DNA from 4 places in the Streptomyces sp. NPDC111606 genome. Region 1 is predicted to be linked to each of the others. Evidence: riboswitches for the same ligand, from Rfam matches in the RefSeq annotation. Region 1 holds a riboswitch; each other region holds the start of a gene.

Evidence for each region. Region 1 has a riboswitch for cobalamin ahead of metE (5-methyltetrahydropteroyltriglutamate--homocysteine S-methyltransferase). Riboswitches for the same ligand answer to the same signal wherever they lie in the genome.
Region 2: another riboswitch for cobalamin. It lies ahead of ACZ7M7_RS00325 (cobalamin biosynthesis protein); the one in region 1 lies ahead of metE (5-methyltetrahydropteroyltriglutamate--homocysteine S-methyltransferase).
Region 3: another riboswitch for cobalamin. It lies ahead of ACZ7M7_RS11995 (ATP-binding cassette domain-containing protein); the one in region 1 lies ahead of metE (5-methyltetrahydropteroyltriglutamate--homocysteine S-methyltransferase).
Region 4: another riboswitch for cobalamin. It lies ahead of ACZ7M7_RS10735 (ribonucleoside-diphosphate reductase subunit alpha); the one in region 1 lies ahead of metE (5-methyltetrahydropteroyltriglutamate--homocysteine S-methyltransferase).

What each region holds. Positions count from the first base shown of each region.
Region 1 covers NZ_JBVKBY010000004.1:262,824-266,049, reverse strand. The annotation lists gene metE (5-methyltetrahydropteroyltriglutamate--homocysteine S-methyltransferase) at 1-1,859, opposite strand, end outside; cobalamin riboswitch at 2,040-2,237, opposite strand; gene ACZ7M7_RS16565 (3-hydroxybutyryl-CoA dehydrogenase) at 2,469-3,226, opposite strand, start outside.
Region 2 covers NZ_JBVKBY010000001.1:61,269-64,494, forward strand. The annotation lists gene ACZ7M7_RS00315 (inorganic phosphate transporter) at 1-896, shown strand, start outside; gene ACZ7M7_RS00320 (hypothetical protein) at 950-1,171, shown strand; cobalamin riboswitch at 1,288-1,427, shown strand; gene ACZ7M7_RS00325 (cobalamin biosynthesis protein) at 1,530-2,471, shown strand; gene ACZ7M7_RS00330 (cobyric acid synthase) at 2,468-3,226, shown strand, end outside.
Region 3 covers NZ_JBVKBY010000003.1:49,639-52,864, reverse strand. The annotation lists gene ACZ7M7_RS12005 (gamma-glutamyltransferase family protein) at 1-1,063, opposite strand, end outside; gene ACZ7M7_RS12000 ((2Fe-2S) ferredoxin domain-containing protein) at 1,193-1,552, opposite strand; partial or broken gene ACZ7M7_RS11995 (ATP-binding cassette domain-containing protein) at 1,635-1,973, opposite strand; cobalamin riboswitch at 2,157-2,337, opposite strand; gene ACZ7M7_RS11990 (methylmalonyl-CoA mutase family protein) at 2,480-3,226, shown strand, end outside.
Region 4 covers NZ_JBVKBY010000002.1:632,151-635,376, forward strand. The annotation lists gene ACZ7M7_RS10735 (ribonucleoside-diphosphate reductase subunit alpha) at 1-1,197, opposite strand, end outside; cobalamin riboswitch at 1,322-1,461, opposite strand; gene ACZ7M7_RS10740 (NACHT domain-containing protein) at 1,703-3,226, shown strand, end outside.

The sequences.
Region 1 (3,226 bases):
TCGCGCAGCGCGGGTTCGTCGACCTGGATGACCGAAGTCCCGGCCGCCTCCAGGTCGCCCACCTCGTCGCGCAGGGCCAGGGCGACCTGCCGGGCCGTATCTCCCAGTGGCTGGTCGTCGCGGACGAAGGACCAGGCGAGCATGGTGACCGGGCCGGTGAGCATGCCCTTGACCGGGCGGTCGGTGAGGGACTGGGCGTACTGGGTCCAGCGCACCGTCATCGGCTCGGGGCGGGAGATGTCGCCGGCCAGGATCGGCGGACGGACGTAACGGGTGCCGTAGGACTGGACCCAGCCGTGCTGCGTGGCGAGGTAGCCGGTGAGCTGCTCGGCGAAGTACTGGACCATGTCGTTGCGTTCGGCCTCGCCGTGCACCAGGACGTCGATCCCGGTCTTCTCCTGGAAGGAGATGACCTCCTGGACCTCGGCCTTGATGCGCTCCTCGTACCCAGCGGCGTCGATGCGCCCACCGCGCAGGTCGGCGCGTGCGGTGCGCAGTTCGCCGGTCTGCGGGAAGGAGCCGATGGTGGTGGTCGGCAGCAGGGGAAGGCCGAGGTGGGCGCGCTGAGCGGCGGCACGTTCGGAGTACGGCCGGGAGCGGCGGGCGTCGGCCTCGGTGACGGCGGCGGCGCTGGCGCGGACGGCCGGGTCACGGGTGATCGGCGAGCCGGCGCGGGACGCCAGGTCGGCCCGGTTGGCGGCGAGTTCGGCCGCGATGGTGTGGGTGCCCTGGGCAAGGCCCTTGGCGAGGGCGACGATCTCGGCGGTCTTCTGCTTCGCGAAGGCCAGCCAACGCAGGACCTGTGGCTCGATGTCCCGCTCCAGGCCCGTGTCCAGGGGCACATGGAGGAGGGAGCAGGAGGCGGCCACGTCGACCCGGTCCGCCAGCCCGAGCAGGGTGCCGAGGGTGGACAGGGACTTCTCCAGGTCGTTGACCCAGATGTTGCGGCCGTTGACCACGCCGGCGACCAGCCGCTTGCCGGGCAGCCCGCCCACGGCGGCGAGTGCGTCGAGGTTGGCGGCGGCGGACTCGGTGAAGTCCAGGGCCAGCCCGTCGACCGGGGCCTTGGCCAGCACGGGCAGGGCGTCGCCGAGCCGGTCGAAGTACGAGGCAACCAGCAGCTTCGGACGGTCGGGGAGGGCACCGAGATCACGGTAGGCGCGCTCGGCGACATTCAGCTCGGCCGGGGTGCGGTCCTGGACGAGTGCGGGTTCATCGAACTGTACCCACTCGGCGCCGGCCGCGCGCAGGTCGGCGAGGACCTCGGCGTACACCGGCAGCAGGCGGTCCAGGAGGGTGAGGGGCTCGAAGTCCGCGGGCACACCGGGGGCGGGCTTGGCCAGCAGCAGGTAGGTGACCGGGCCGACCAGGACGGGGCGGGCGGTCAGGCCCAGCGCCAGGGCCTCCGTCAGCTCGGCGACCTGCTTGGCCGAGTCGGCCGTGAAGACGGTGTCCGGGCCCAACTCCGGCACCAGGTAGTGGTAGTTCGTGTCGAACCACTTCGTCATCTCCAGCGGCGCCACGTCCTGTGTGCCGCGCGCCATGGCGAAGTAACCGTCGAGGGTGTCGGCCGTGACGGCGTCCCGGTGGCGCTCGGGGATCGCGCCGACCATGACGGTGGTGTCCAGGACGTGGTCGTAGTACGAGAAGTCGCCTGTCGGGACCTCGTGGATGCCGGTCTCGGCGAGCTGTTGCCAGTTGGCGGCGCGCAGTTCGGCGGCGGTGGAGCGGAGAGCGTCGGCGGTGACGCGGCCGTTCCAGTAGCCCTCGATCGCCTTCTTCAGTTCCCGGTTCGCGCCCTGGCGGGGGTAGCCGTACACGGTGGCCCGTGCTGCCGCGGCTGCGGACTTGCTGGTCACGGAGATCTCCTTCGCGAGATGAATCCCTGAGATCCCGGCGACGGGACGAGAGCGCGAAGGGGTGACGAACCGGACGGAACCGACCCCGCGCGGCAAAACCGCGGTCGTCCGCCTGGTATGTACGCCGACCCGCCCTCGAGGTCACCGAGATCTCCATGCGCGGAATGGTCCGCGCACGGGCAGTTGGCAGGTCTTCGGACTCGCGGGCACGTCCTCCTGACCGGAGGACACCTACTGGCCGTCGCTTCCCAGGCCCTTTCGTCGGGCCAAGTGCTCATGACGGCGGTCGTTCCCACTCACCGCTGCGGGGCAGTCCCGGATTCCCACCGGGTTCCCTCTTGCGACGCATCCCACCTGGCGGGCGGGGCGAACCAGCTGCACCGGCCAGCCTACGGGGTGGCATCTCGGAGGGAAGGAAGGCGTCCGTCATTCGGATGGTGAAATGGGACACCCGAGTGCCGGGAGTGCCTGGCGCGCCCGGGGCGCGCAACGCCACGGGGCGGGAAGCGCGCCGCATACGCGCTTCCCGCCCTTCCCCTGTGTCCACCGCGCGGGAACCCTCATTCCCGGCGGCGACGCGGGCCCCTCAGCCCGCGTCGTACCAGGCCCTCAGTCCTGGTCGTAGATATGGAACCCGCGGCCGGTCTTCCGGCCGAGCAGCCCCGCCTCCACCATCCGCTGGAGCAACGGGGGAGGGGCGTAAAGGGGTTCCCTGAACTCGTCGTAGAGCGACTCGGCGATCGAGGCGACGGTGTCGAGGCCGATCAGGTCCGCGAGCCTGAGCGGGCCCATGGGGTGGGCGCAGCCCAGCTCCATGCCGGTGTCGATGTCGGCGGCGGTGGCGAAGCCGGACTCCGCCATCCGGACCGCGGACAGCAGGTACGGGACGAGCAGGGCGTTGACGACGAAACCTGCCCGGTCCTGGGAGCGGATCACGGTCTTTCCGAGCGTGCGGGTCGCGAAGTCCTCGACCGCGGTGGTCGTCGCCTGCGACGTGTGCAGTGAGGTCACGATCTCGACCAGCGGCAGCACCGGCACCGGGTTGAAGAAGTGCAGGCCCACCACCCGGTCCGCCCGGCCGGTCGCCATGCCGAGCCGCATGACGGGGAGTGAGGAGGTGTTGGTCGCCAGTACCGCCTCGGGGTCTTCGACGATTTTGTCCAGGGCGGCGAAGACCTCGGTCTTGGCCGCCGGGTTCTCGATGACGGCCTCGACGACGAGTTGCCGGTCGGCGAGATCGTCCAGGCTGCCGCTGAAGTCCATGCGGGCGAGCGTGTCCCGCGCCGCGGCCTCCTCCAGCTTGCCGCGGCGCACGGCGCGGTCGAGTGACGCCGCCACGCGGTCCCGCGCGGCGCGGGCCGCGACCG
Region 2 (3,226 bases), on a different contig from region 1:
TGATCGGCGCCACCATCGCCTCGGCCGGCGTCGGCGCGGTCCACGGCGACGCGCTCGTCACCAAGGTGCTGATCCCGGCGATCGCCGCCCCGCTCGTCGCGGGAATCGCCGCGCTGCTGGGCACACGCCTGACCTACTCGCTCGGCAAGAAGGCCGACGGCGAGTCCGCCAAGAAGGGCTACCGCGCCGGCCAGATCGCCTCGGCCGGCCTGGTCTCCCTGGCCCACGGCACCAACGACGCGCAGAAGACCATGGGCATCATCACCCTCGCCCTGGTCGCCGGCGGCACCCTCGCGCCCGACTCCGACCCGCCCATGTGGGTCATCCTCTCCGCGGGCCTGGCCATCGCGCTCGGCACCTACCTCGGCGGCTGGCGCATCATCCGCACCATGGGCAAGGGCCTGACCGACCTTCAGCCGCAGCAGGGCTTCGCCGCCCAGACCAGCGCGGCCACCGTCATCCTGGCCTCCTCCCACCTCGGCTTCTCCCTGTCCACCACGCACTCCGTCTCCGGCGCGGTGATGGGCGCGGGCCTCGGCCGCAAGGGCGGCGTGGTCCGCTGGTCGACGGCGACCCGCATGTTCGTCGCCTGGGGCCTGACCCTCCCGGCCGCCGCGCTGGTCGGCGCGATCGCGGAGTACGTGACGGGCTTCGGTGCCTGGGGCACGGCCGTCGTCGCGGTCTTCCTGGTCGCCTCCAGCGCCGCGATCTGGAAGATCTCCCGCCGCGAGGTCATCGACCACACCAACGTCAACGAGTCCGACGAGCCGGCCGGCGTGGTGACCACGGCCATGGCCGCCGTGACCCCGCCGCCCGCGGGCACGGCGACCGAGGAACTCACGGCCACCATCCCGGCCCAGTCCTCGGAGCCGAAGCCTTCGAAGGCCTCCGTCTGACGCACCCGGTCATTCCAGTCACTCCCCCCTCACTCACTCAAGAAAGCAGAAGCATGAAGATCGACTGGGCGGCACTCGGCTCCGTCTTCGGCGTCAGCCTCGTGGTGACCGTGGCCCTGGTGGGTCTGTTCACCCTCGGCATCGCGGGCCTGTCCCGGCGCGAACGGGCCGTGGCGCAGGGCGACTCGGCCTCTCTCGCGGTCACGGGCGCGTACGCGTGCTTCGCGGCATGCGCGGCGGCAGTGGCGTACGGCATCTATCTGATCGTGGCCTGACGCACGACGCGCACCACCTGAAACACCCGAGGTGCGGGACGGATCACCGTCCCGCACCTCACTGCTGTGTGGGCCTTCGCACACTCTCCCTTCGCAGGTCAACGGCAAGTTGACGGCCGTTCCAACCCCGTGGTGGACTGCCGGAGCCAAGTGCGGCGGCAGGAGAGGAAGCCGGTGTGAATCCGGCGCGGTCCCGCCACTGTCACCGGGGTAGATAGCCCCGGGAGCCAGGAACTCTCACCGCCGGTCTCGTCGAACCAGGGCGCGGACACCCTGAGTGAGGACATAACGCGATGCTCGCCTGCCGATCGACATGCAGAACCGGACCCTCGTCTGACTCGACGATCGGCTGACCCCGATGCGTGCCGATCGCGTCTTCGCGTACGGCGCCGCCGCCGGACTTCTCGGTGATCTGCTGCTCGGCGATCCTCGCCGAGGGCATCCGGTCGCCGTGTTCGGGCGGACCGCCGACGCCGTGGAACGGGTGTTGTGGCGCGACCACCGCGCCTTCGGTGCGGTGCACACCGCCGTGTGCGCCGGTGGCGCCGTCGCGCTCGGTGCCGCCGCAGCTCGTCTCGTACGTACGTCCCCCGCCACTTCCGTCGCGCTGACCGGCGCCGCCACCTGGGCGGTCGTCGGGGGGACTTCGCTCGCCCGGGAGGCCCGGGGCATCGGGCAGGCACTGCAAGCGGGGGACGTCGAGGCGGCACGTGCCCGGCTGCCGCATCTGTGCGGGCGGGATCCGCAGGCACTGGACGCGGACGGCATCGCGCGGGCGGTCGTCGAGTCCGTCGCCGAGAACACCTCCGACGCGGTCGTGGGGGCGCTGGTGTGGGGCGCCGTGGCAGGCGTTCCCGGGCTGGTCGGGTTCCGCGCGGTGAACACGCTCGACGCCATGGTCGGGCACAAGTCGCCCAAGTACCGGCGCTACGGCTGGGCTTCGGCGAGGCTCGACGACGTGGCGGGGTGGCCGGGATCCCGGCTGACCGCCGTACTCGCCGCCGTCGCCGGGGGTGACCCCCGTGGGGCGGTACGAGCGTGGCGCGCCGATGCCGCACAGCACCCGAGCCCCAACGCGGGGCCCGTGGAGGCCTCGTTCGCGGGGGCGCTCGGGGTCCGGCTGGGCGGGACGCTGTCGTACGGCGGACGGGTCGAGCACCGGCCCGTGCTGAACGGGGACGGGCGGGCCGTCGGCACGCAGGACATCGAACGGGCCGTACGGCTGTCGCAGCGCGTCGGTTGGCTGGCGCTCGGCGTCTGTGTCGCCGCGCGCCGCATCGCGAAGGGGCGTACCTCATGACGGGCGGTGGTCTTCTCGTCGCCGGCACCACATCCGACGCCGGCAAGAGCGTCGTCACCGCCGGGATCTGCCGGTGGCTGGTGCGGCAGGGAGTGAAGGTCGCGCCGTTCAAGGCGCAGAACATGTCCCTCAACTCGTTCGTGACGCGTGAGGGCGCCGAGATCGGGCGGGCGCAGGCCATGCAGGCACAGGCGTGCCGGGTCGAGCCGACCGCGCTGATGAATCCCGTGCTGCTCAAGCCCGGTGGGGAGCAGAGCAGTCAGGTCGTGCTGCTGGGCAAGCCGGTGGGTGAGCTGAGCGCACGCGGCTATCACGGCGGGCGGCAGCAGCAGTTGCTCGGGACCGTGCTCGACTGTCTCGCCGAGTTGCGGGGCACGTATGACGCGGTGATCTGTGAGGGGGCCGGCTCTCCGGCCGAGATCAATCTGCGGCGGACCGACATCGTCAACATGGGGATCGCCCGCAATGCCGGGCTGCCCGTGCTGGTGGTGGGTGACATCGACCGCGGGGGCGTGTTCGCCTCCTTCTTCGGGACGGTCGCCCTCCTCTCACCCGAGGATCAGGCGCTCGTCGCCGGGTTCCTGGTGAACAAGTTCCGCGGCGACGTCAGCCTCCTGGAGCCGGGGATCGACATGCTGCACGGCCTCACCGGACGGCACACCTACGGCATCCTCCCCTTCCAGCACGGCCTGGGCATCGACGAGGAGGACGGGCTGCGGGTGTCCCTGCGCGGGACCGTCCGGGAGTCGAACGTC
Region 3 (3,226 bases), on a different contig from region 1:
CGGGCCGCAGCTCGTGGGAGGCCTTCTCGCCGACCAGCTCCCGCCGGCCCGCGTTGTACCGGTCGGACAGCAGCTCGGCCAGCGGTACGTCGGCCGCGTCGCCGTACCAGGCCTCCCGGTCGGCCATGGCCAGCTTGCAGCCCTCGATCAGCAGATGGACGTAGTCGGCGGACCCGTACCGGGGCAGCTCGGGCGGGAGCAGCGCGAGTTGCTGGAGGAGGACCGGGCCCTGGCTCCAGGGGCCGGCCTTGCACACGGTCCAGCCGTTCCAGTCGTACGTCGCCGGCGCCTCGTAGGTCGCGGACCAGCCGGCGAGGTCGGCGGCCGTGAGCGTGCCGGAGTGCCGTTCGCCGCTGGTGTCCATCGTGGGGCGCCCGGCCTGCCGTACGAGGGCCTCGGCGATGAAGCCGCTCCGCCACACCTCCCGCGCCGCCTCGATCTGCGCGACCCGGTCCCCGGCGCCGGAGGCCTCGTCGAGCAGGCGCTTCCAGGTGGCGGCGAGGGCGGGATTACGGAACAGCTCCCCGGGCCGGGGCGCCTTCCCGTCCCGCAGGTACACCTCGGCCGACGACGTCCACTCCGCCTCGAACAGCTCGCGCACGGTCTCGACGGTCTCGCCGACCCGCTCCACGGGCGCGTGCCCGTGTTCGGCGTAGCCGATGGCGTACTTGAGCACGTCGGCGAGCGTCCTGGTGCCGTGGTCCCGCAGCAGAAGCATCCAGGCGTCGAACGCGCCGGGCACGGCGGCGGCGAGCGGTCCGGTCCCGGGTACGAGGTCCAGCCCGAGCCCCCGGTAGTGCGCGACGGTCGCACCGGCGGGCGCCACGCCCTGCCCGCAGACCACCCGTACCTCGCCGCCCGCGGGGGCGATCAGGATCGGCACCTCACCGGCCGGGCCGTTGAGATGCGGCTCGACGACATGCAGCACGAACGCGCCCGCCACGGCGGCGTCGTACGCGTTGCCCCCACCCTCCAGCACGGCCATCGCCGACTGCGAGGCGAGCCAGTGGGTGGAGGACGCCATGCCGAACGTGCCTTGGAGCGTGGGGCGGGTCGTGAACATCGGGTCTGACACCTCGCTGTCGCGCGGATCGGTCCATCCGATCTTCAGGGACTACCCGTTCAGGGTTCAACCTTGCGGCCGGGGCCGGTTCGGTGTGGGTGGTGAGGGGCCCGTGAGCGGTCCTCCGATTCATCGTGCGCGCCTCGGCGGAGTGAAGGTGTAGAGGTCGAGCACGTCGGGGCAGGGAGCGACGCCGGGGCCGCCGGCCCGGACCCAGGTGACGATGTCCTCGGTGGCTTCCGGGTCGTTGACGAGGCCGAGCCAGACGGGGCGGCCGCCCGCGGCGCGGCCCGCGGCGGAGGGCTGGACGACGATCACATTGGCGTGTTCGCACACGCCGAGGCACTCGGAGACGCGCACCGGGGCGTTCTCGGCGAGTCGCGCGGTCTGCCGCGCGTGATCGACGCCGGGCACCTTCGGGGTCCCGCAGCAGCAGTCCCTGCACACCACGATCCGGCTGGGCACCGGTTGTTCCGGGGGTGTCCGCATGTCAGCACCGCCCCACGGGGCCGGCCGGCCGCAGGAAGCGGATCACCGGGCGGCCTGGGTCGTCGGTGACCCCGGCGCGGCAGAGGGTGTGCCAGGACCGGGCGGCCCGGTCGGTGAGTCCGGTGCGGGTGAGGGCCGCGGTGACGGCCTCGTCGTCGGCCGCGGTGGGTGGCGTCCAGGCACGGCGGTGCAGGAGGCGGCCGAGGGCGACGGCGTCGCGGACGGTCAGTTCGGTCCGGGTGTGGGCGTGCTGCTCGACGGTGGCGACACGGCGAGCCGTGGCGCGGCGGCCGACCTCGGGCAGCGGGCGCCCGTCCAGGGTGACGACCCCGGCGGTGGGGGCGAGGACCCCGGCGAGGAGTCTCAACAGCGTCGACTTGCCGGAGCCGTTGGGGCCGAGCAGGCCGACGGTCTTGACGGGGTAGCCCGCGGCGGCGGACTTCCCGGAGTCCTCGGTACTGCCGCTTCCCGAGCCACCGCACGCGGTCGGCAGGAGGGCGGGCGCGAGCAGCAGGGCAGCGGGACGGAGGGCAGAACGGTACACAGGCGTGCCTCGGTTGTCGGGGCTCGTACGCGGAGCCTGGCCTACGGACGTCCTCCTCGCGCGGGCGGGGAGGTGCCAGCAGGTCTTCGGACTCGGGTTCGTCCCGACGGGGCGCCTTCCCGGTCTCCCAGTGGCGTGCGTCTGTGCCCCGCCGGTCCCCCTCACCGCTGCGCGTCAGCTCCGGATTCGCACCGGATTCCCTGGCCTCGGGTGTGGCTCGACTGGCCCTCGGAGGCTATCAAGCCCGGCTTGTGGCCGGGTCGTTCGAGCGGGCACCCGGAGGGCCCGACAGGGCGCGGAGACCCAGGTCACAATCTGGAAGAGGGCAAGGTCACAGCCGTGCCCTCTGCTGCTCCTTTGATGATCTGACCTAGCATCCGAGCATGACGGTCCTGCCTGACGACGGGCTCTCGCTGGCCGCCGAGTTCCCTGACGCAACCCATGAGCAATGGCAACGCCTGGTGGAAGGCGTGCTGCGCAAGTCGGGCAAGGACGTCTCGGGCCCGGCTGCGGAAGACGCCCTGTCCACTGCGCTGGAGGACGGGCTGCGCACCCGCCCCCTGTACACCTCGCGCGATGCCGCGTCCGACTCCGGTCTGCCCGGATTCGCCCCCTTCGTCCGCGGCGGTCGCGCCGAGGGCAACACGGTGGGCGGCTGGGATCTGCGGCAGCGGCACACGGCGCTGACGGACGGCCTGGTGCTCGCCGACCTGGAGAACGGCGTCACCTCGCTCTGGCTGGTCCTCGGCGAGGGCGGCATCCCGGTGTCGTCGCTCGGCCGCGCCCTGGAGGGCGTCTACCTCGACCTGGCCCCTGTCGTCCTCGACGCCGGCGCCGACGTGGAGCCCGCCGCGCGGGAGCTGCTGCGGCAGTACGAGGCGCGGGGCGTCGCCAAGGAGGCGGCGCGCGGCAACCTCGGCGCCGACCCGCTCGGCCACGAGGCCCGTACGGGCACGTCCTCGGAGTGCGCGCCGGTCGCCTCCCTGGCGCGGCTGTGCGCCGAGGAGTACCCGGGACTGCGGGCGCTGGCCGTGGACGCGCTGCCGTACCACGAGGCCGGCGGCTCGGCCGCCCAGGAGCTGGGCTCCTCGCTGGCGACCGGCGTCGCGTATCTGCGTGAGCTCACCGAG
Region 4 (3,226 bases), on a different contig from region 1:
CTCGGCCTTCCGGTACGCGGCGTCGAACTCGTCGCCCCACAGGTCGACGAGATCCGGCACGTCCGACGGCGAGAACAGCGACCACGGCTCGTCGGCGTTGACCCGGCGCATGAACTCGTCCGGGACCCAGTGCGCGAGGTTCAGGTTGTGCGTACGGCGGGCGTCCTCACCGGTGTTGTCGCGCAGCTCCAGGAACTCCTCGATGTCGGAGTGCCAGGTCTCCAGGTACACCGCGGCCGCGCCCTTGCGCCGGCCGCCCTGGTTCACCGCGGCGACCGAGGCGTCGAGGGTCTTCAGGAACGGGACGATGCCGTTGGAGTGCCCGTTGGTGCCGCGGATCAGCGAACCCCGGGAGCGGATACGGGAGTACGACAGCCCGATGCCGCCGGCGTGCTTGGAGAGGCGGGCGACCTGGTGGTAGCGGTCGTAGATGGAGTCCAGCTCGTCCTTGGGGGAGTCGAGGAGGTAGCAGGACGACATCTGGGGATGCCGGGTGCCGGAGTTGAAGAGGGTGGGGGAGGAGGGGAGGTAGTCGAGGCGGCTCATGAGCCCGTAGAGCGCGGCGACTTCGTCCACCGACCGGGCGGTGTCGTCCTCGGCGAGACCGGCGGCGACGCGCAGCATGAAGTGCTGGGGCGTCTCGACGACCTTGCGGGTGATGGGGTGCCGCAGAAGGTACCGGCTGTGCAGGGTGCGCAGGCCGAAGTAGCCGAAGCGGTCGTCGGCGTCGGTGTCGACCAGGGCGTCGAGGCGGGCCGCGTGCAGCCGCACGAACTCGGCGGTCCGGTCGGCGATGAGGCCCTCACGGTGCCCGACCGCGACCGATCCGGTGAAGGACGTGACGCCCTGCGAGGCGGCCTCGGCGGCGATGGAGAGGGTCAGCAGCCGGGCGGCGAGCCTGCTGTAGGCGGGGTCCTCGGAGATCAGGCCGGCCGCCGCCTCGGTGGCCAGCTCGCGCAGCTCCGCCTCGTCCGCGAACGCGGACCGGCCGCGCAGCGCGGCGGCGGCGACCCGGCCGGGGTCGGCGTCGGGGAGGTCGGCGGTCAGCTCGGTCAGGGTCCGCAGCAGATCGGCACCGTGGCCCGTAGGGTCTCCGTTGAGGGTGGTGGTGGGAGACGGGTGGGCGGTTCCCGGAGCGTCCTCGTCCGTGGGGACGGTAGGAACGGCTGAGGCCGGGTCTGCTGGCGCGATGGTCACGTGGGGGCTCTCCCTCGCTCGGCACGAGGGCCTCGGCGAGGGCAGGGGGCAGCACACGAGCGCACACGGCGTCGCGTCCACCGGCCCATTCCACGAGGCCCGGACGTCGGGCGCACCGGCCGGGTGGCCGGGCGCGCTGTCGGCAGGTCCTCGGACTGACTCCTGCGCACGCCGGTTCCGGGAACAGACATGCACAAGTACACCGTTGCGGGACAGTTCCGGATTCGCACCGGATTCCCCTGCGACGACAGCGAGCATGAGCATACATCTTGTGCTCACCCGCCACGCCACCCCCAGATGTTGTGTCGTGCTGGTTTCAGAGCGTCAACTTGTAGGTGAGGAGAGTGATGTCGGCGAGCATCCGGATCTCGCCCCTCGCCGGGGCGCGCATGCCGGCCATGGGGCCGCCGGGTTGCGGGGAGTTCCGGGAGTGCTTCCATGGAGATAGGTGTCGGCGCCCCGCGGTCGCTCCGTTTCGAGAGCCTTTCTCGGAAGGAGACGAACTATGACGAGGGTCGTCGGCAGTCCGCCCGGCAAGAAGCGGCCGCGCAACGCGCCGATGGCGACGCTGGCTCCGAGACGGGCGGCCAACCGGGTCAGGCAGGGGTTCGTGGGCCACCGGCACAGGCTGACCATGCGCCTGGAGGCCCGCGGCGGCACCACCCGCCCCAAGAAGTGGCGCCGGTGGTTCACCTACACCAACGTCACCCGGGCCATCTGGACGGTGGCCGCGCTCACCCTGTTCGCCTGGGTGGTGGAGGGCCTGTACATCCTGATCTCGAGCAACACGACCGGCTTCGAGCGGTGGCGGCAGGGCAACCCCGGATTCGAGACGGTCCTGCGCTTCGTCGGCCCGGTGCTCGCCGCGTCGATCGCCGCCACACTCTTTCTGTTCTGGTGGTACCGGTGGACCAAGCGGCGCTATCTCGCCAAGGCACGGGACGACCCTCACCGACTGGTGCTCACCGCAGGCCCGGACACCGCCGAGATCGTGGGCCGCGAGGAGATCGCCCAGGTCATCGCCGAACGGCTGCGGGAGCGCGCCACCCGACGGCCCTATCTGCTGGTCGGCGGTGTCGGCGTGGGCAAGACCGCCGTCCTGGTACGCCTCACCGAACTGCTGGCGGAGCAGAACGCCGTACCCGTGCCGATCCGGCTGCGGGACGCGAACGGCGGCGACCTGAACTTCGAACGCATGGCCAAGCAGCGCTTCATCGACGAGGCGCCCCGGGGCATCCTCGCGCGCGGCAAGACCGAGCGGGTCTGGCAGCAACTCCTCGCCGACGACAAACCGGTCGTCATCGCCGACGGCCTGGAGGAGGCTCTGCTCGGCGACGGCGTCGAACAGAACCGGGACAACATCATCCGGCGGGCCATCGAGCGCGCCTACGAGGAGAAGCTGCCCCTCGTCATCGCCTCCCGTCCGCACAGCCCGCTGGAGAGCACCCCGGCCGCGATCGTGGAGCTGGAACCGCTCAGCGAGGAGGAGGCACTGCGGTTCGTCCAGGCACGCGTCCCGGAGACGGACGAACGCCGCGTGGACTGGATCGTGGAGACGGCGGAGGTGACCGAGTCGCCCGTCTACCTCCAGATCGCCCGCGAACTGCACCGCCACGGCGCCCTGGAGCACGACCGGCCCGACAACGACCCGCAGCACATGAACACCCGCAGCCGCGACCGCGGCATGCTGCGGCTGTGGCTGCTGGAGACCTGGGACGAGGCGCTGTGCCAGGGCAGGCTGCGCCGGGACGTCGCGTTGAGCCGGCAGGAACGCCGCGACGCCCTCGAAGTGGTCTCCGCCCTGGCCTGTGTGGGACTGCTCCAGGACAAGCTGGAGGTCGGCCTCGGGGAACTGCTCGACTCGGACGTCCACCCCGGCCCGATGCGACGCGCGCAGGCCCGCGCCGAGCACCTGTGGGCCGGGGGACGCGCCTTCGACCGGTACGGCAGGCACGGGAACGTCTTCTCCGAGTGGCACCGGCAGCAGATCTGGGACGTGCTGTGCCGACGGATCGGCCCGGACGAGAGG